DNA from 3 places in the Arthrobacter sp. B2I5 genome. Region 1 is predicted to be linked to each of the others. Evidence: predicted binding sites of a transcription regulator. Region 1 holds the regulator's gene; each other region holds the start of a gene.
The links. Region 1 encodes HrcA, which represses chaperone genes, less so after heat shock. Its sites were predicted from a motif close to TTNGCACTCGNNNNNNNCGAGTGCNAA; they were not measured.

Region 1 (7,018 bases):
AAGGAGCCTCACGGGGGCTCCGGGGGCGGCCTTAGGTATCAACTTCATATCGGCCTCATATCGTTCCCGTTGCAGTTGCCGTGGAGAAGGCAAAGAGCGCCGGAGCGGCTGCGCCATTGTGTAATGCTGGAAATCCAGCATCTGCTGGAACACCAGGCCGCCAGGGGGATCGGCCCGCCACGCCAGGAAAGGACAAGGGCAGGACAGTGCCGGAAACCTCTGCGCCCGAAAGGGCTGGACGACCCATGGGCCGCCTGCGCCCCGCCGTCCTGGCAGGAGTCCTGGTTCTGGTTCCGGTCCTGGCGGCATGCACGGCCGAGGGCGGTCCCACCCCCACCGGCACCATCGCCTCGGTCCCGGCCACGGGCGGCACCATGCCGGATACGCTTTCCACCAGCGCCCCGCTGGAAACCACGCAGTCCTCCAACAAGGCCCCGGTCTATTGGATCGGCCGCAGCGGCGGGAACATCTTCCTTTACCGCGAATTCCGCGATGTCCCGGAGCAGGAGAACCCTGTCACCCGCGCCCTCCGGGCCATGATGTCGGAGAAGCCGCTGGACCCTGACTTCTTCACGCCCTGGCAGAACCCGGACAAACTGGCCACCTCGATTTCGGGCAAGGACGTCATCACGGTGGATGTTTCCGCCGACGCTTTCAACAGCAATCTTGACGCGGACATGGCTGCCCGCGCCATCCAGCAACTGATCTACACGGCAACCGCCGCGGCCGCCAGTTCGGGCCTGATCGACACGGGCCAGCAGATCCGGGTCCGGATCCTTGTGGACGGCCACACCGACTACGTGGCGTTTGGCAGCGTCCAGCTGGGCGCGCTGATGACCCGCGCCGCCGGCCTGGTGGCCCCGGTCTGGATCATTGACCCGCAGGAGAGCGCCGACGTTGCGGGGGGCAGCGTCAAGATCACTGGCCGCAGCACGTCCCCGGGGGCCAAGCTCCGCTGGCAGATCCTGCAGTCACCGGATGGAGGCAGCAAGGCACCTTTCCTCACCGGAGAAACCACGGCGGGGGCGGAACAGGGGCAGGCCGGGGTCTTCACGCTGGCCCTGAACCTTCCGCCCGGCGACTACGTGCTGCGGGTGGCCCAGGCCGGTTCCGGCGGGGAACCGGACCGGAACGAGGACACCAGGTCCTTTAGGGTCCGGTAGCCGTCCAGCGGCCAAGGACGTCACTGGCAAGCACGACGGCGGCGGGCCCGGCGGTGGAGGACCGCAGGACATGGTGCCCCAAGAGGGCGGTCACGGCGCCTTTATCGCAGAGTTTGGTTACTTCGCGCGGGCTGATGCCGCCCTCCGGGCCGACGATCAGCAGAATTTCACGGGGTCCCGCGCCAGCACTCGACTGCCATCCCTCCAAGACCGTGCGCAGCGGCCGTACGGCGTCTTCGTGCAGGATGACGGCAAGGTCCGCCGCTTCCACGGCAGCCGAAAGCCCTGCAGTGTCGACGGCAGGCCGCACCTCGGGAATCCAGGCACGTCTGGCTTGTTTGGCGGCCGCGGATACGGTGGACTCCCATTTGGCGTGCGCCCGGGCGGCACGGTCACCCTTCCAGCGGACGATGGAACGTTCGGACTGCCAGGGTACGACCGCGTCGATGCCCAGTTCGGTGGCCGTCTCGATGGCCAGTTCGTCGCGGTCGCCCTTGGCCAGGGCCTGTACCAGCACCAGCCGGATGTCCGGCCTGTCTTCCACGGTAAGGGTCCCGCACTCCACCTCGAGGCCGGAGGGGGCGGCAGAGACGACTTTCCCGGTCATCCGGGTGCCGGCGCCGTCAACAATGTCCACCGCTTCGCCTGGGGACAGCCGTTTGACGGTGACGGCATGGCGCGCCTCCGTCCCTTCGAGGACGAAGAGTTGACCGGCAGCCATGCCGTCCAGCGAACCGGCGGCTGTGAAGAAGACGGGGTTGCTCACCGCTACAGGTTACCGAGCCGGTCCCGGAGCTTGGCGAACATGCCGCCGCTGGCGGCAAGCTTGCCCTCGGTGATCTGTTCGCCACGGAGCTTGGCCAGCTGGCGCAGCAGGTCCTCCTGTGCGGGGTCGAGCCTGGCCGGAGTGTCCACCTGGAGGTGGACCTTCAGGTCGCCGCGGCCGTATCCCCTGAGGTGTGTGACACCGAGGCCGCGCAGGGTGATGATCTCCCCCGACTGGGTTCCTGGCTTGACGTCGATCTCCTGGGTGCCGTCAAAGGTTTCCAGGCTGACGTCCGTGCCCAGGGCAGCCGCCGTCATGGGGATGTGCAGGGTGGCGTGCAGGTCGTCGCCTTCCCGCACGTAGGTGGCATCGTTGTTGACGCGGATCTCCACGTAGAGGTCACCGGCCGGACCGCCCGCGGGGCCGGCTTCGCCCTGTCCGGAGAGCTGGATCCGGGTTCCGGTGGCCACGCCGGCGGGAACCTTGATGGTCAGTGAGCGGCGGCTGCGGATACGGCCCTGGCCGCTGCACTCGTTGCAGGGGTCCTTGATGACCGTGCCGAAACCTTCACAGGTGCCGCAGGGGGCGGCCGTCATGACCTGGCCGAGGATGGAGCGGACGGCCCGCTGGACCTGGCCGCTGCCGCCGCAGATGTCGCAGCGTTCGGGATGGGTGCCGGGGCGGCAGCAGGACCCGTCGCAGGTGGGGCAGACCACGGCGGTGTCCACTTCGAGTTTCTTGTTGACGCCGAACACGGCATCGCGGAGGTCGATCCGAACGCTGATGAGGGCGTCCTGGCCGCGCCGGACACGTGAGGCCGGACCGGACGTGCCGCCGGCGCCGAAGAAGGTGTCGAAGATGTCCTGGAACGCGAACCCCTGGCCTGCATAGCCTGCTCCGCCGAAGCCGTTGTCGGTGCCGTTCTCGTTTCCCGTGGTGTCATAGATCCGGCGCTTCTGGGGATCCGAAAGCACCTCGTAGGCGTGGGTTACGGCCTTGAACCGCTCTGACGCGTCTGCGCCGGGGTTTACGTCAGGGTGAAGGGTGCGGGCCAGCTTGCGGTAGGCCTTTTTGATTTCTTCGCCCGTAGCTTCGGGTGAGACTCCAAGGACGTCATAGTGGCTGCTCAAAATACGTATCTCTTCCTTGTTGTACTGCAATTCAATGGGGCGGCCCGGCTCTTGCTTTCCGGCCGGAGCAGGCTCCGGCGGCTAAGAGTCAGGGCCCCAAAATCCTGGAAAGGTAGCGCGCCACTGCCCTGACGGCGGCCATGGTGGTGGGATAGTCCATCCGGGTGGGCCCGAGGATCCCTACTTTCGCGGCACTGTCCGGACCGTAACCGGTGGCAACGACGGAAGCTTCGGCAAGGCCGTCGTACGGGTTCTCCCTTCCGATGCTGACAGCGACGCCGCGGTGGTCCTGGGCCATTTCGCTCAACAGCCGCAGCATCACCACCTGCTCCTCAAGCGCCTCAAGCACAGGGCCGATGCTGAGGGGGAAGTCCACGTTGGATCTGGCAAGGTTGGCGGTGCCTGCCATGACCATCCGCTCTTCCCGGCTGTTTTGCGCCAGGCCCTCCAGCCCGAGCGCCAGTGCGTGTGCCGCCTGCCGCTGCTGGTGCGGGGCTGCGGCCACGACGGCGGGCAGCGCCTGGGCCAGTTGGCTCAGCGGTGTTCCCCCCAGCGCACCAAGGAACCGGGTACGCAGTTCAGCCAGCGCGTCGTCGCCGAGGTCCTGCCCGACGTCGATCACCCGCTGCTCCACCTTGCCGCTGTTGGCAATCAGGACCACAAGGACCTTGCGGGGGGCGAGCAGGACGAATTCGATATGGCGGACAAGTGCCCTGCTCAGGTGTGGATACTGCACCACGGCAACCTGGTTGGTCAGCTGGGACAGCAGCCTGACCGTACGCTCCAGCACGTCGTCGAGATCGTCCGCGCCTTCGAGCAGGGACTGGATGGCGCGGCGTTCAGCGGCGGAGAGCGGCTTGACAGCGGAGATCTGGTCGACGAAAAGCCGGTAGCCCTTGTCGGTGGGAATCCGGCCGGCGCTGGTGTGCGGGGCGGTGATCAGCCCCTCATCCTCCAGGGCAGCCATGTCGTTGCGGATGGTGGCGCTGGAAACACCAAGATGATGCCGCTCCACCAGGGCCTTTGACCCAACCGGCTCGCGGGAGTGGACGTAGTCCTCCACGATGGCCCGCAGTACTTCCAGCTTGCGTGGCTCGCTCACTCTCCACCTCCATCCCATGGTTCGGGGCGCATGCCCCTCCCGATGCAACCCACTGTTAGCACTCGACATGCCCAAGTGCTAACAGTCTATTATGCCTCGGCCCGTTGTTAGCATTGGTACCGCTCCGGGCGAAATTCCGGGGCTGAGGACCTAGCGCTAGGCGGATCGAATCCATGGATTACCAGAACTGGGGCCCACGGGGCATATCGGCTCCCGCGCGGACGGAACTGCCCGAGGTTCCCGTGGAGCGCGGAATGGTGCTCGAGGAAGTGCAGTCCGGCTGGGTGGGTGCCGTGACCCGTGTGGAGAAATCCGGCGGGATGCATGTGGTGGCGCTGGAGGACAGGCGGGGAAAGTCCCGTTCGTTCCGTCTTGGGTTCGGTTTCCTCCTTGAAGGCCAGCCCATCCGGCTGATGCCGCCGACGCCACGGCCTGCCGCCGCCGGTCCGGCAGCGGGCAGGACGGCCTCGGGATCGGTACGGGTGGCCGGGCAGCGGGCCCAGGTAGCCAAAGCCAGCCGGATCTGGGTGGAAGGCAAGCACGACGCCGAACTGGTGGAAAAAGTCTGGGGAGACGACCTCCGGGTGGAAGGCATCGTCGTCGAGCCCCTGCACGGCATTGACGACCTCGCCGCAGCCGTGGCGGACTTCAGCCCCGGGCCCGGCCGGCGGCTCGGCGTCCTGGTGGACCACCTGGTTCCCGATTCCAAGGAGTCCCGCATCGCGGAAGCCGTCATGGCCTCCCCGGGTGCCGCCGGGAACGTCCTGATTGTTGGACACCCGTACGTGGACGTATGGCAGGCGATCCGGCCCGCTGTCCTTGGGATCGACAAATGGCCTGCCGTCCCCCGCGGGCAGGACTGGAAAACCGGGATCCTGAAGGCGTTCGGCTGGCCCCACGCGAGCAAGGAAGATATCGGCCTTGGGTGGCAGAAACTGCTGGGCGCCGTGCGCACGTATGCAGACCTCGAAGCATCCCTGCTGGGCAGGGTTGAAGAAGTGATCGATTTCCTGACCGTGCCCTGAAGGGCGGCGGGCCGCCCGCGACCCAGTATTCTTGGTAGTGCGGTTCCTTATTTGAGGCACCGCAGCATTTTTCCGGCACTGCACGCGTTTTCACGCTCTGCATGTGCCGGAATCCGTACCCAGCACCACTTGCACCTTCGAAGGAACAGACTGTGGCAGAAAACGCACGTGATCACAGGGATGGCCAGGGCCGTTCCGAGTACCATGGCGTCCCCGCCAATGCCCTGCCGCTTACGGCCAGCGAAGACCGCCAGTGGGCAACACTCGCGCACTTCGGCGGGATCCTGGGCTGCATCCCCTCGCTGCTGATCTATTTGATCTTCCGCGACCGCGGGCCGTTCACCGCCCAGGAGTCCAAGGAAGCGCTGAACTTCAGCCTGCCACCCACCATTGCCGCCGTGCTGGCCAACATCCTGGTGTTCATCCCGTACGTCGGGAACATCTTCGCGGTCATTGCCACACTGATCTGGGTGGCGCTCACGTGCTTCTCCGTCGCAGCCGGGATCCACGTCAACCGGGGCCAGCCGCACCGCTACCAGTACAACCTGCGCTGGATCAAGTAATCCCCGCCGGCACCCCAGCCTCGCTTCGCTTCGGCCAGGGAACCCTGCCGGCGTGGGCCCACCCACCGGCACCCTAGCCTCGCAAGCTCAGCCAGGGAACCCTACGGGCGTGGGCCCAGCCCTTTGGGGTCAGTCCGGCAGGACCCGGCGGACTACTGCGTCTGCCAGCAGCCTGCCCTTCAAGGTCAGGACCAGTCGGCCGTGGAAGGCAGCGGCAGGATCCACGAGGCCGTCGGCGATAAGCCCGGCCACCTCGTGCCGTCCCCCGGCGCTAAGCGTTGAGAGGTCCAGGCCGGACTGCAGGCGCGCTTCCAGCATGACCCGCTCCATGTTCCTGGTTTCCGCGTCCAGGGTTTCGCGGCCGGCGGCGGGCGAAAGGCCCTGGGACAGCCTGTTGGCATAGGCCGATGGGTGCTTGACGTTCCACCAGCGGACCCCGCCCACGTGGGAGTGCGCGCCGGGGCCGATTCCCCACCAGTCGTCACCGCGCCAGTAGGCCAGGTTGTGGCGGCAGGCCTGCTCCGGAGTCCGCGCCCAGTTGCTGACCTCGTACCAGCCAAGTCCGGCCTCGGTGATCAGCTGGTCGGCGAGCTCGTACTTGTCGGCGTGGTCGTCGTCGTCGATTCCCGGAACCTCGCCCCGGCGCATCTGCGCGGCCAGCTTGGTGCCCTCCTCGACGATCAGCGCGTACGCGCTGATGTGGTCGGGCCCGTAGGAGAGCGCGGTCTCCAGGGAGTGGCGCCAGTCGGCCAGCGACTCCCCCGGCGTCCCGTAGATCAGGTCCAGGCTGACAGCCAGTCCTGCCTCGCGCGCCCAGTGCACCACCTGCGGCACCCGGCTCGGGGTGTGGGTGCGGTCCAGGACCTTCAGGACGTGCGGGACGGCGGACTGCATGCCGAAGGAGACCCTGGTGAAACCGGCTTCCTTCAGGATGGCAAGGGATTCGGGTGTGACGGAATCCGGATTCGCCTCCGTAGTGACCTCGGCGCCGTCCTCAATGCCCCACTGGTCGATGGCAGCCCGAAGGATCATGGCCAAATCGTCCGCGGGCAGCAGCGTGGGTGTGCCGCCGCCAAAAAAGACGGTGCCCAGCTTCCGGGCAGGAACGCCCGACGCCGAGAGGACCTTCGCTGCCATCGCCACCTCTGCCGCTGCCGTGCCGGCATACGCATCCTGGGAGGCCCCGCCGCCGAGTTCCGTGGCGGTGTAGGTGTTGAAGTCGCAGTAGCCGCAGCGCACAGCGCAAAACGGGATGTGGACGTACAAGCC
Region 2 (7,018 bases), 1.3 Mb from region 1:
CCCAGCTCGCCGCCGCCGCGGATGTGGGCGATCACGAACACCACGCCGCGGTCCAGCAGGGACAGGCGTGCGATGCCAAAGCCGGGGTCCATGCTCATCTCGTAGGAGCCGTATCCGTAGACCAGGCCGGCCGCCGTCGAATCCTGTTTCACGGTCTTATGCCGCAGGACCGACAGCGGGATGCGCGTGCCGTCACCGGCCGTGGCCCATTCCCGCGTGGCCACGTAGTCGCTGCCGTCATACCCGCCCAGCACAGGGCTTTCCTTGCGGAGCAGCAATTCTCCGGCCGGCTGCTCCGGGGTGGGGAGGACGAAGTCGTAGATGCGCGACGGCGTGAAGTATGAGGTGTAGCCCAGGCGGATCACGGGCGCCTCATAATCCGAGCCGCCCACCCCCGCGGTGTAGAGCTCCTCGTCGAACGCCGGCTCAACGGGCGCCTGCTGTGCGGGCGTGCCCAGCCCGGCCAGCCCCATCACCTGGACGCGCTCGATGGTGTCCTTGCGGATGGAGACGATGAGGTGCGTGGCGGTGACGCCGGCGCCGTTGACGCGGACATCGGCGGAATGTTCGACGACGGTCTGCCAGGCCTGTTCCGCCAGCGGCTTGCCCAGCTCGGCCGGGTCTGCCAGCGAGACCATGGAGTTGATGGCGCCGTGGTTGTGCGTGAGCAGGATCTTCTCGGCCTTTTCGCCGTTGGGGCCCTCCAGGAGGAAAGGCTCGGCCTCATATAGGACGCGCTCGTTGCGGGAAATCACGGTGGTGACGCCCTGTTCGGGGTCGTCGAAGCGCAGCAGCCTGGTTTCGCTGTATTCCGAGCACCCGATGCCCAGCACCAGGTAGCGCCGGTCCGCGGAGAGCTCGAAGCCCAGCCACATGGCGGCGTCGTCCTCCTGGTACACCACCACGTCGTCGGCCACGGGAGTGCCCAGGACGTGCGCCTTCACCTGGTACGGGCGCCAGGCCTCGTCCACCACCGTGTAGAAGAGGCGCGTGCCGTCCGGGGAGAACGCCACGCCGTAGAAGATGTTCTCGATGACGTCAGGCAGGAGTTCGCCGGTGCGGAGGTCCTTGATCCGAAGCGTGAAGCGTTCATCGCCGGAGTTGTCCACGGCGTAGGCGTAGAGGGTGCCGTCAACCGTGACGGCTGTGCCGCCCACGGAGAAGAACGGTTTGCCTTCGGCTTCCACGTTGCCGTCCAGCAGGATTTCCTCACCGCGGATCCCCACCCCGGCTTCCACGGCCGGCGGGGTCCAGTCGGCCACGGGATCCCCGGTGTCCTGCACCCTGACCCGGCAGTGGATGCCGTACTCCTTGCCCTCCGCGGACCGGCTGAAGTACCACCAGCCGTCCTTGCGGTGCGGAACGGAAAGGTCGGTTTCCTGGGTGCGGCCCTTGATCTCCTGGAAGATGGCCTCGCGGAGCGGCTCCTGGTGCGCGGTAACGGCTTCCTGGTACGCGTTTTCGGCCTGAAGGTGCCCCACGACCTCGGCCGACTCCTTGTCCCGCAGCCACTCGTAGTTGTCCACGAAAGTCTCCCCGTGATGGGTGCGCTCGGTGGGGATCTTCTTGGCAACCGGGGGCGCCGGGATAGCGGTGCCGGTGGAATCCTGCAGGGAGGTGGAGGTCATGGATTCAATATATAGACCACCCCGGACAAGTCGGCAGGCCGTTCGCTACCGGGGGAGAAGGGGCGGCCGGAAAGGGGCGAAAGACTCTGGGACCCTGCCCGTGGTTCCCGCCACGCTGGGAGGGCGGTGCAAGGAAAAGGAGAAGCTATGGACCTCGAATCCGGACCGGCGCCCCGGGCCAAAGCCTGGCCGGCCGTGGCCCGCAGCTTGGGTACGTCCTGCCTCATGCTGGCCCGCAGGCAGGTGCATCTGCCCAAGGGCAATGTGGGCCGGGTGCTGCGTTTCGCAGACGGAAGCACCTCGCGGGTGTACCGGGAGACCGCCGTCGACCGAGAACCCGGGGAGCCCTGCGTCCTGGTGGTGGCCTTCACGCTCCGCCTGGTCCGTGGCCGGGCGCACCGCTTTTTCGAGGCGGAAAGCCTGCTGAACACCCCGCTCTTCGTCGGGTTCCCGGGGTTTGTCTCCAAGCTCTGGTGCGCCCACGACACCTTCGGCGCCTACCGCGGCCTGTACGAGTGGGACGGCGCCGCGCCCGCCCGCAAATACGCCGCGGCACTCTGGCGGGTCCTGGAACTGGTCAGCGTTCCCGGGTCCATCAGCTACAAGGTCCTGCCCGGGCTGCGCCGCGATGAGCTGCTCGCCAACCCCGCCCTGATCGAGTCGCCCGCCCACCCCGATCACGCTTGGTGGCGGCTGCTGGGCCAGGGATGAGGCCGGGCGGGAATGCCGGGCAGGGCAGGCACAACGACGGACACTGATGTTTTGGTGGTGGGCGCCGGTCCCGCCGGGCTCACCACAGCACTCCAGGCCCACGCACATGGGGCCACGGTCAGGGTGGTGGACCGGCGCGAACACCGGGCCCGGCCTTCCCGGGCCATGATGCTGCATGCCCGGGCCCTGGAGGGCCTCCGCCCTTTGGGCGTGACCGACGAGTTACTTAACCGTGCCGACACCACTCCCGAAGCACGCATCCACCTGGGCCGCCGCGTCATTGAAGCCCGGATGGGCCATGCGGACCTCCCGGACACCGCCTTTCCGCACCTGACGCTGGTCCGGCAGGCCGACGTCGAGGACGTGCTCTGGCAGGCGCTGCAAGCCCGGGGCGTCCCGGTGGACTGGGGCGTGGAGTTCCGCGGCCTGGGACGTGAGCGCAGCCTGGCGGAAGGCTTGGCGTCCGGTACTGGAATGGTCCATGCGCAGTTGCGCGGGGCTGGCGGCAATGATGCACAAGACCATTCCGGGCACCACAGCTCCCGGTTCCTGGCCGGCTGTGACGGGCAGTCCAGCACGGTCCGCAGTTTCACTGGAGCCCAGTGGCGCGGCGGCCCGTACCGGGTGGAAGCGGTCCTCGCGGATGTGGAACTGGACGGCCGCCTGGATCCCGGGCTGCTGCATGTCGCGGTCGGGAGAGCCGGGCTGGCCTTCCTCTTCGCGCTGGGCGAGGGGGCCACCTGGCGCATGCTCGCCACCCGGCCGGCGCTGCCGCAACCCACGGCCAGCTACGGCCAGCCGGGTCCGCCCGTTCCACCGGAGGAAGTCGCCCGCCTGCTCCGGGAGTCGGGGCTGGGCGCTGCTGTGCGGGACGTGCGCTGGTCGGCCCAGGTGCCGCTGCAACACCGCCTGGCCAGTACGTTCGGAAGCAATCCGCTCTTCCTTGCCGGCGACGCCGCCCATGCCCACTCCCCGGCCGGCGGGCAGGGCATGAACAACGGCATCCTGGACGGCCTCAACCTGGGCTGGAAGCTCGGCTTCGCCTCAACGGCAGGAAGGCCGCTGCCGGAGCTGCTGGAAACCTACGGGCAGGAGCGGCGGCGCGCGGCCCGGCAGGTGCTGGCGCTGGCGCATGTCATCTTCTTCGGCGAAGCCTCGCCGCATCCGGTGGCCCGGCTGGCCCGCAGCCTCCTGCCCGCGTTCGCTCCGGTCCTGCCGCTGCTGCTCCGCCGGCAGTGGCTCACCTCCCGGGGAATCCGGCTGTTGGCCCAGCCCTTTGTGCGCTACCGGACCAGTGCCATTTCCAGGGACGGAACGCCCCGCACGGACGGGTGGCCGAGGCCCGGTGAGCGGCTGCCGGACGCCGCCGTTACAGTGAACGGGCGGGCGGCCCGCCTTCACGAGCTGACCGCGGTGCCCGGCATCCATCTGTTGCTGGAGCGCGACGCCGGCCCCGGCGCCTTGGATGAAGTGCCCGGCCTGCAGCCGGTGGCCGGAAGGGGTGCCCTGCTGCACGTCCACCGCCTCGACAGCCACCCCGGCCGCGGCGTTGTCGCGGTCCGCCCCGACGGCTACGTCGGCTTCCGCTGCGGGGAGGCGGACCCGGCCCAGCTGGGCGCATGGCTGCGGCTGGTGGGCGCCCTCCCGCCGTCGTGATGCTCCATCACTTATTGCTCCCAAAACCGGCGTTTAGGGACCATAGGCGATGGAGCAACAGGGACGGGGAGGGTAGTTGCCGGAGGGCCGCAGGCGTATTCTGTTCAGTTCAAGGCACATCCGCCCAGCGTGAGAAGGGAAGTTCCATGACCATCCCGCCAGTGCACGAACCCGAGCCGTTTCCGCCCGAACCCGGTCCGGAGCCCACATCGCCGGATCCCACCCAGCCGCGTCCGCCCGGACCGCCGTCCCCCAACCCGTTCCCCGCGCCGGCGCCCCCGGGCCCGCTGCCGGTCCCGGATCCGGGGCCCGCACCGCTTCGCCCGGACCCCACCAGGGACTGAACCGGGCAAACCAGGAAGCACCCGGAAGGGGCCTCCCGCGCAGCATCAGGCGCGGGATGGCCCCTTCTGCATGTCCCGGCCAACACGGAGATTCGGGCACCGGAGGGCTCAAAAAAAATTCAAAAATTCCCGTTTGAACCCCTTGCAGACCTACTTCCCCAGTGCTAAAAAATCTATGTCAGCCAATATAGATCGGCTGACGTGGATGTTGGACCGTCTCTTACGAGGAGGGCAGCCATGTTGATGCGAACTGATCCGTTCCGCGAGCTGGACAGGCTTACCCAGCAAGTCCTCGGAACCACTGCACGCCCGGCGGCGATGCCAATGGATGCATGGCGCGAGGACCAGGAATTCGTCGTGGCCTTCGATTTGCCAGGTGTCTCGGCGGACTCGGTGGACCTGGATGTTGAACGGAACGTCCTGACGGTGCGGGCGGAGCGTCCCGATCCCGTGGGCAAGGACACCGAGCTGATTGCCGCTGAGCGGCCGCGCGGCGTCTTCAGCCGCCAGCTGATCCTTGGAGACACCCTGGATACCGAGAACGTTAAGGCCAGCTACGACGCCGGCGTCCTGACGCTGCGGATCCCGGTGGCCGAAAAGGCCAAGCCACGCAAGATCGAGATTGAAACGAAGGGGGCAAAGCAGGAGATCGCTGCCTAGGCCTGACAGACCGGGAGGTGGCCATTTCTGTTGACTGCCTTTTTTGGGGCGAATCGCCATTCTGTGCACGCCACAGCGCCAAACAGCGCACCGGCAGCTTAGGCCCTGACCTCCCGACACGGTGGCCCCCGGCTTCGGCCGGGGGCCACCCGCGTGTCCGGCGCCCGTGTTCGCGGGCCGTGCAGGTCAGTGGTCAGGTGCCCAGTTCCAGCATCAGCGGCGGGAGTTCGTCGGCAAGTTCGCGGGCCAGGAACCCCAGCGGCCCCAGCCGGCTGGCCAGCCGGTCGGCCGCGGCTGCATGCAGGTGCGTACCCCAGCAGGCTGCCTGGGCACTGCTGGTTCCCCGGGCCCGCAGCCCGGCGATGGCTCCCGCCAGTACGTCCCCGCTGCCGGAGGTGCCAAGCCCGCCGTACCCCGTCGTGATTTTGTACAGTGCCGCTTCGTCCGGGGCCAGCCCGGGCGGCTGGGTGATCAGCCCCTGGCAGCTGACCACCGCGTCGAACCTCTCCGAGATTTCGGCCAGGTCCTTCTCAAGGCGGTCCGCGTCCCGGCCCAGCAGGATCCCGGCTTCGGTGGGATTGGGCGTGAGGATGAGCCGGCCGCGCCACGGGTCCAGCTGGTCCTCCAGGGACACCAGCGCGCCCAGCGCGTAGGCATCGAGGACGACGGCGGCGCCCTCCTTGCTGCCCGCGTCACCCTTACGCTCGCGCTTGAGGAGCGCCTCCAGCAGCTCACCGGCAAGGTCCTGGTCATCGAGACCGGGCCCCACCAGCAGGGCGTCGGCCCGGTCCAGGTAGGAGGAGATGCCCTCCAGCTCAGCCTTGACCGATCCTTGCCCAGTCTCCGGGAGGCCGATTGCACCGCATTCGGGTATTGCCACCCCCATCTGGGCGGCCACCGATTCGGCAACGGCCAGGGTCAGCTTTCCGGCACCCGCGCGCAGGGCAGCGGTCCCGGCCAGCAGGGCGGCCCCGGGGGTGGCCCGGGCACCGCCCACCACCAGTACCGCGCCGCGCGAATACTTGTCCGCACCCGGTGCCGGCAGCGGCCACTCCCGCAGGAGCGACGGCGTCACCAGGGTGGCGCCGGAAGAATCACCGCGGCCGGACACTGGTGTCTCCCGCATGCTCGGTGACGGTGACGCCCTGCTCGGCCAAGTGGTCGGCCACGTTGAAGCTCTCCAGCGTCCACGGCCCAGCGCCGGAGGGGCGGACAAACCGGGTCACCGAGGCGTTCAGGATGGCCTCGGTAGCTGCAAGGTCCAGCAGTTCCTTCTCGTTCAGCCCCTCGAGCACATACCGGAACAGCATGATCACGGCGTCATGGCACACCAGCATCACCCGCTGGCCCGTGCCCGCGCCGTTCAGTTCGGCCAGGACGGACCGGAGGCGCAGCGCAACATCCGCCCAGGATTCCCCGCCGGGCGGCCGGTAGTACAGCTTGCCCAGCCAGTCCCGGCGCTCGGATTCCTCGGGATACCGGTTCTCCACGCCCAGCCGCGTCAGCCGGTCAAGGATGCCGAGTTCCCGGTCGCGGAGCCTCTCGTCCGTGCGGACCTGCAGCGGCCAGCCGGCTGTCTCCACCGCAATCTCAGCGGTCTGGCGGGCACGCGCGTAGGGGGAGGAGACCACGGCGTCAGGGCGGAACTCCTCAGCGATCCGGCCCAAGGCAACACCCAGGGCCTTGGCCTGGTCCCTTCCGGTAGCGGACAGGTCCACGTCCGCATCACGGGCGGGAACCTCGATGACCTCCACGCCGGCCGCACGCGCCTCGGTGGCCGCCACGTTGCCTTCGCTCTCGCCATGCCGGATCAGCAGCAGCTCCACCGCTCCCGCCTGCTGGACCGCCTCCGTCAGGCCGTCGTCGTTCGAAGTACTGTCCTTCAAAAAATCACCCCGTCCTCACCATGCTGAGCTGCCGTGCCGAATGCAGGAACACTACCAACGGCGTACCCATGGTGCGGCGGAAGATAACGGCCGGCGCCCCGGCGACGACCCGACGACCCGAAACTATCGTTCC
Region 3 (7,018 bases), 810 kb from region 1:
GGCCCGTGGCGCCAGGGTCTGGCACCAGTACGACGGCGCCATCGACGTGGTTGCCGCGGCGGACCCCCTGAACACCATGGGCCAGGACGACATCGACCTCCCGCGGCCCGTAGCCATCGAGTCCGATGGCACTGCGCAGTACCGCACCATGAGCGTGCGTGAGCGCAGCAGGCTGCGGCCGCAACTGCTTGAACGCCTGGGATGGCGGTACATGCCGTTGTGGACCATTGAGGTTTTCACAGACCCCTCCTCCTGCGCCGACCGCATTGCGGGGTACCTTGGCCTTGAGAAGATGGTGCTCCCGGGACGGAGTCCGTCCTCCACCGGGTTCCTGGACGACGACTTCAACCACGCGCTCCATGGAATCGACGGGACGCCCTCTGCCGGTGTCTCCTACCTGCCATCCGAGGCCGGTGGAAACCGAAACAGCGATGGAAGCCGCCGGCAGGAAGAGGGCAGCCAAGGCAGGCGGGTCCAGGATCCGCGGGAAACAGATGCGATGACAACAGAAGACAGGCCTGGGAACAAGAGGCCCGAGGAAGATATGCGCCAGAACGAAAACGACCGGAACGAAAACGACCAGAACGAAAATGACCAGACCGGGACCGACAGCCAGGGCAAGCCCGGGACCGGAGCAGCAGCTGCCGTTCCCGCTGATCCCACCGCCGCCAAGGCAGGGTCGGGCGGTAACGGGGAGATTCTCCCCAGCAAGGCGGCAGAGGACGACGCGCGCAGCTGGGGTGACCGCGAGGACGACCACGACACCTGGCTGAAGGAACAGAAGCCGCCGCACTGGGGCTGACCACCGCATTCCAGCGGCGCCGCGGATCATGGCTGCCCCACCAGAACGAAGAACAGCCTGCCTTGGGTGGAGGCCCCGGCCAGGCGTGATGACTGTTCCGCTGTGGCTGCCACCACGATCAGTCCATCCGTCTCTGTGGTGCCCAGCCATTGTCCGGTCTGGCCGCCCTTATTCGAGGTCCACAGCACGGGGACGGCCGACGCCAACACTTCGGAGGGGCCCTGCTGGTCGAACCCATTGGCGGATGTCAGCACCACGTTGACCAGCTGGCCGGGGGAGACCAGCTGGATGGACGAGGCATCCGCCATGCGCAGGGGAACCGCCGCCGAACCGGGCGGCGTCCCTGCCAGGAGCCCGGGGCCCAGCAGCTGGGCATCGGTGAGGAGCTGGCCCTTCCGGAGCGGAGCCGCGAGCTGCTTGCCCGTGGCTGCGGCGCCGTCCCGGAGGAAGCCGTCGGCCACCATTCCGGGAGGCACCTGGACACGGTCCAGATCGGCCGCTGTTACAGCGGTTCCGGCGGCCAGGTCCCGGGCAGCGGCCAGCGCAGTCACAGTGGAGAGCGGGGCAGGAGTGAGCTGCTGGACCGCGATTGCTGCAGCGGCGCATAAAAGCAGTGCCGCCGCGAGGCGCCGGTTGCGGCTTAGCCAGCCGGCAAACCGGGAATGCAGGGGGCGGTTTCCGGGCCGGCGCCCGAGCTGATGCGCGCTGCCGGCACTGTGGGTGTTCCCGGGAAACCGGAGGCTGTCACGGCGGCGGGGGAGTATGGGCATGCGCCCACGCTAATTGCTGCCGCCCCGGCAGGGGAGCCAGGACGGCTGCTATGTGGACAAAGGCGGCCGGACGCTGCTTGAACCCGCGTGGCAAGCGCCCGGCCGCCGTCGTAAAGACCGTCGTCGTAAAGACTTGGTTGCTTAGCTGGCGGCAGCTGCTGCCGGCGCCGAAGCGGCGGGGGCGGCAGCAGGCGTGGCCGGAGCCGCGGCCGGTGCGGGCGAAACGGAGCTGCCCTTGGAATCGCGCGAGTCGGTGCGGTAGAAGCCCGAGCCCTTGAAGACGACACCGACGCTGTTGAACTTTTTGCGCAGCGTGCCCTGGCATTCAGGGCAGGACGTCAGGCTGCTGTCCGAGAACGACTGGACAATGTCGAAGGCGTGGCCGCAATCCTTGCAGGCGTAAGCATATGTTGGCACTGGTGCTCCTCCTCTTGGGCAAACGAGAGGTCCCGTGCTGCCATGGGTAAACCGTTAGCAGTCGCAGGGCCTGAGTGCTAATTCTATCACTGCGTCCGGACGGCCCGGGCTTAGGCGCTGCCCGCCAAGGGCCGGTAGCCGGACGGAGCCAGGACGGCCGGGACCGGCCGGTCGAACTCCTCGGCCGGAATCCGGCCGGCGGGCAGCAGTTCATCGTCGTAGATAACAGCGGCCAGTGGAATTTCCTTCCCTGCCGTGGCGAGGTGCCCCAAGAACTTGTCGTAGTACCCGCCGCCCTGGCCGATCCTGTTGCCCGCGAGGTCCACCGCGGTGGCCGGAATGAAAAGCATTGCTGCACCGCCGGCTGTGTCCGGCCCGTGCCGCTGCCCAGCGGGTTCCAGTATTGGTGCATATTTGCTGCGTTCGAAGCCGGTGTCCGGCGTCCAAAACACCCAGCTCAATTCCCGGCCGGGCTCGCACACGGGAAGCAGCACCTGGTGCCCGCTGTGATGCAGGGCGTTAATCAGGGGCAGTGTGGGCGGTTCGTGTCCCACGCCCAGGTAGACGCAGGCAATACCCGGGCGATCTCCAGTGACCGTCCTTGCCCATTCTTTCCCATGGGCAGCCAGCGCCGCCCCCGCCGCTTCCAGCTGCGCCGGCGTAAGGGCTGCCCGTCGTCGCCGGTGTGCCGCCCTGATGTCGTCCTTGACCGCGTCGGTCTCCTGCAGCATGGTGTCCTTCCTGCATTGGCCGGTGTTCCGGGGACTTTTCAAGCCCCGCATGCGGGCCTGCCGCGCCGGTGGTTACTGAAATGCTTGACTGACGTTAGATTAGTCCGGTGAACACCAGTAACCCCAGAGTCCGCAAAGCCGTCATTCCCGCCGCGGGCCTGGGCACCAGGTTCCTGCCTGCCACCAAAGCCATGCCCAAGGAAATGCTTCCCGTCGTTGACAAGCCTGCCATCCAGTACGTGGTGGAGGAAGCTGTCCACGTGGGCCTCCACGACGTACTGATGATTACGGGCCGGAACAAGCGGGCCCTGGAAGACCACTTTGACCGTGTTCCGTCCCTTGAGTCCACCCTCCAGGACAAAGGGGACACGGAGAAGCTTGCGTCCATCCAGGCAGCCAGCCAGCTTGGCGACATCCACTATGTCCGGCAAGGCGACCCTCACGGTCTGGGCCATGCGGTGCTCCGCGCAAAACAGCACGTGGGCGACGAAGCGTTCGCCGTCCTGCTGGGCGATGATCTGATTGACGCCCGCGACGAACTGCTCAGCACCATGGTCGACGTGCAGGCGAAAACGGGAGGGTCCGTCGTCGCCCTCATTGAAGTGGAACCCTCGCAGATCAGTGCCTACGGATGCGCCGACATCCAGGAGATCGACGGGGAAGACTACGTCCGCGTCAACCGCCTGGTGGAGAAGCCTTCCCCGGAGGAAGCGCCGTCCAACCTGGCCCTGATTGGGCGCTACGTCCTGCACCCAGCCGTGTTCGGAGTCCTTGAACACACAGAGCCGGGGCGGGGCGGGGAGATCCAGTTGACGGATGCCCTCCAGGAACTTGCGTCCGGTGACGGTGCGGGGCATGGGGTGTACGGCGTCGTCTTCCGGGGGCGCCGCTACGACACCGGCGACAAACTCAGCTACCTCAAGGCCTGCATACAGCTCGCCATCGACAGCGACGACCTGGGCCCGGGCCTGCGCGAATGGCTGCCGGGTTTCACCGCGGACCTTTCCCGGTAGCGCCATGCGCAGTGGTCCCATCTGGCCGGTCACGCTCGAGTGCGGCGATCTGGTCCTGCGGCCAATCCGGTACCGCGACAAACAGGAATGGATGGAGGTGCGCTCTCGGAACAGCGAGTGGCTGCAGCCTTGGGAGGCCTCCAACCCCGATCCTTCCGGGGGGCTGCCGGATTACCGGCACATGGTCCGGTCGCTCAAAGCGCAGGCCGCCCAGGCCACGGCACTGCCCTTCCTCATTACCGAGTGGCGGCCGGGGCTCAGGAGCCCCGCCATTGTGGGCCAGCTGACCGTGTCCTCGATTGTCTGGGGTTCGGCCATGATGGCGACCCTTGGATACTGGGTGGACCAGGCGCGGGCAGGGCGGGGGATAGCCCCCACATCCGTGGCGCTGGTGACCGACCACTGCTTCCGTGCCCTTGGCCTGCACCGGATGGAAATCAACATCCGGCCTGAAAACGGGCCCAGCCTGCGGGTGGTGGAGAAGCTGGGTTTCCGGGACGAGGGGTACCGGCCCCGCTTCCTGCACATAAATGGCCAATGGGCGGACCACCGATCGTTCGCCCTCACCGCCGAAGAAGTCCCGGAGGGCTTGTTGAGTCCCTGGCTGGCCTCGCGCCGGTCATAAATCAAACGGTTTGCCGGTGGCGGGACGACACACCGCCGGTAATGCGGCCTGAGCAGGCATGATGCTCATACGGTTTTGAGTGTGGACTTCCCCCTTAGCAGCTCAGTGATCCTTGTGGTTGCCGTCGCGCTCTGGATTGTTTGGGTTGCCCCTTACGTCCTCCGGAACCGCAGGCACCAGTTCCAGCCCGCCGGCGAATTCCGGGCAGACGCCCCCGCCGATGAGGGGCCGGAACCGCCCACCGGCCTGGTCTTGAACGTCGCCGCCCAGCAGGAGAAAGCCATGGAAACCAGGAAGAGCCCGGCATCCGGTGCCGGCACTGCCAGCACCCAGCCTCCGGCCCAGTTCCGCATCCGCTATGGGCGGACCGCGTTGGCCCTTGTGGGGCTGCTCTCCCTGGTGACTGCGTTCATCTCGGGTGTCCTGGCAGCGTTCGGCATTGGTACTGCCGCCCTTCCGCTCCTGTGTACGGTGCTGACCGTTGGTTCTGTGGCGTTGCTGCGTTTCCTCGCCGTCCGGGACCGTAAAGCAAAAGTCGATGCGGCGTTCCGCTCCGCCATGAGTGCACCTGCACGCCGTCCGGAGATGGGTGAAGCGATTCCGCCGAAGCCTGAGGCTGCGCCGGCCAGGCCGGAGAGCCCGCTTTTCGACGCCGAGGCAGGCGAGGCCAAAATCAAGCGGCTGACTGCTGTTGAGCTCCGTGAAGCGGCCCTCGCCGTCGCTGTGGCTGCCGGTGACACCAGTGCTGCACAGGCGGCTCCGGCCACTCCGGCGGGAACCCCCTGGGAGCCCGTGGAAGTCCCCAAGCCCGTTTACGTGGAGGCCGCCAAGGCGAAGCGCCCTGAGCCCCAGCCGCTGGAACTTCCTGACGCGCCCAAGGCGGTTGGCAAGCCGTCCCTGAAGAAGGGGGCTGCCGGGGTCCAGGCAGCAGAGGCCGCGGAAGCACAGCAGCTGAGTGACCAGCAGCTGGCCAAGGGGCAGAGCGCGCTGAGCAACCTCGACGACGTTCTTCAGCGCCGCCGCGCATAAAGGCCCGACGGCGGCCCGCAGCTTCCGCGCGGCTGGTCAGTGTGTCAATTGGCATTGGGCCGGGAAAATTTGTAGCCTAGGGACACCGGTTAGGCACCCTGGAACACAATGCAGGGTTCGGCCGCTTCCGGGGCTATAGCTCAGTTGGTAGAGCGCTTCGTTCGCATCGAAGAGGTCAGGAGTTCGAATCTCCTTAGCTCCACGGTTTGTAAGCTGCGGCAGTTTGCGTGGTTGCGCTCCGCAAGGCTTAGTAGAACGAGATGAGTTCGACGAGTTCCCCAACCCGGTCTTCCGGGTAGTTCCTGGCGACATCTGCCTGGGTGAGGATGCCGACCAGATCATGGCCGTCGATAACCGGCAGCCGGCGAACCTGGTGATCCTGCATTGTCCTGATGGCTTCTTCGATTGAGTCATCCGCTCCGACGGTCACAGGCTTGCCTTGACCAAAGTCGCCGGCTTTTGCCGTGCGCGGGTCACCACCCTCGGCGAAGCACTTGATGACGATGTCGCGGTCAGTGACCATGCCCTTAAGCCGGTTGTCCTCACCGCAGATTGGCAGGGCTCCAACGTCCAGATCCTTCATCTTCCGGGCGGCGGCCTCCAGCGTTTCGTTTTCCCCGATGCATTCAACACCGCCGGTCATGATGTCACGTACTTTGGGCATGATGCTCTCCTTATGTTGATTTCCGTTCCTCTGGTATGCCCCCTCGCCCCCGGGTCCCAGGAGGGCCAACAGGCGCATCACGGTCACGGATTAAAGGTAAGTAGGCTGAGCGTTAGTGTCCAGATCGAATCGGAAGTTGCTACTTGGGAATAGCTGGCCGGAGTTGACCCAGAACGCGAGGCGCAGCAGAACCTGATCCTGCGCCCCGGGCGCCTGTTGCTTATGTGGTCCTGAAATCGGGTACAAGCCTTAGTAAGCTCGCAGGTGGATCTGGGAGGCCAACGGAAGTGAATCTGCGCATGAGGACTGGCATGACCAAAGGACGCACGTACAACAGGGCCATAGGGTTGGTCCTGGCCGCCATGGTTGCCGGCTCTGCCACTGCGCCGGCCGCCGAGGCAGCAGACAAGCCGGTCCTGCCCGGCCCCTCGACAGCAGCGAAATCGCCGGACGCCCAGCTGTCCACCGACCAGTTCATCGTGAAGTTCAAGCCCTCCGTCGCCGGCAGCACCGCAGAACGGGAGAAGACCTACGCGAAGGTTTCCAGCGCTGCCTCCATCCGCGTCAGGGAGATCAAAGTAACGGCTACTGATGCCAGGGTGGTCAAAGCAGGCCGCAAGCTCTCCGTGGAGGAGTCCCGGCGCGTGCTGGACAGCATCGCCGCGGATGACACCGTTGCATCTGTGGAGCCCGACGTCCTCATGCATCCGTCGTTCACACCCAACGACACCTACTACTCCAAGCAGTGGGCTCTGTCCGATCCCAACGTGGGGATCCGGGTCCCGTCGGTATGGGATAAAACCACGGGGGCCGGGCAAATCGTGGCGGTGATCGACACCGGCATCACGGCGCACAGCGATCTCAACGCGAACGTCATTGCGGGCTACGACATGATCGCCGACGCGACGTCTTCGGGTGACGGCGACGGCAGGGACGCAGACGCCTCCGACCCTGGCGACTACCAGGC

Region 2: the regulator HrcA is predicted to act here: its motif matches at 4,481-4,507, upstream of QFZ60_RS03060 (Hsp20/alpha crystallin family protein).
Region 3: the regulator HrcA is predicted to act here: its motif matches at 2,044-2,070, upstream of QFZ60_RS05695 (FmdB family zinc ribbon protein).

What each region holds. Positions count from the first base shown of each region.
Region 1 covers NZ_JAUSYF010000001.1:1,994,828-2,001,845, reverse strand. Annotated here, with positions in the region: gene QFZ60_RS09565 (GerMN domain-containing protein) at 246-1,163, shown strand; gene QFZ60_RS09560 (16S rRNA (uracil(1498)-N(3))-methyltransferase) at 1,150-1,929, opposite strand; gene dnaJ (molecular chaperone DnaJ) at 1,932-3,059, opposite strand; gene hrcA (heat-inducible transcriptional repressor HrcA) at 3,148-4,161, opposite strand; gene QFZ60_RS09545 (DUF3097 family protein) at 4,335-5,186, shown strand; gene QFZ60_RS09540 (DUF4870 domain-containing protein) at 5,339-5,749, shown strand; gene hemW (radical SAM family heme chaperone HemW) at 5,879-7,018, opposite strand, start outside.
Region 2 covers NZ_JAUSYF010000001.1:648,797-655,814, forward strand. Annotated here, with positions in the region: gene QFZ60_RS03040 (S9 family peptidase) at 1-1,628, opposite strand, end outside; gene QFZ60_RS03045 (hypothetical protein) at 1,776-2,339, shown strand; gene QFZ60_RS03050 (FAD-dependent monooxygenase) at 2,352-3,995, shown strand; gene QFZ60_RS03055 (hypothetical protein) at 4,142-4,339, shown strand; gene QFZ60_RS03060 (Hsp20/alpha crystallin family protein) at 4,577-4,999, shown strand; gene QFZ60_RS03065 (NAD(P)H-hydrate dehydratase) at 5,193-6,125, opposite strand; gene QFZ60_RS03070 (histidine phosphatase family protein) at 6,094-6,885, opposite strand.
Region 3 covers NZ_JAUSYF010000001.1:1,185,995-1,193,012, forward strand. Annotated here, with positions in the region: gene QFZ60_RS05685 (DUF4011 domain-containing protein) at 1-802, shown strand, start outside; gene QFZ60_RS05690 (RcpC/CpaB family pilus assembly protein) at 829-1,572, opposite strand; gene QFZ60_RS05695 (FmdB family zinc ribbon protein) at 1,714-1,989, opposite strand; gene QFZ60_RS05700 (5-formyltetrahydrofolate cyclo-ligase) at 2,100-2,720, opposite strand; gene galU (UTP--glucose-1-phosphate uridylyltransferase GalU) at 2,828-3,733, shown strand; gene QFZ60_RS05710 (GNAT family N-acetyltransferase) at 3,738-4,358, shown strand; gene QFZ60_RS05715 (hypothetical protein) at 4,464-5,387, shown strand; tRNA gene QFZ60_RS05720 (tRNA-Ala) at 5,517-5,589, shown strand; gene QFZ60_RS05725 (CBS domain-containing protein) at 5,635-6,051, opposite strand; gene QFZ60_RS05730 (S8 family peptidase) at 6,363-7,018, shown strand, end outside.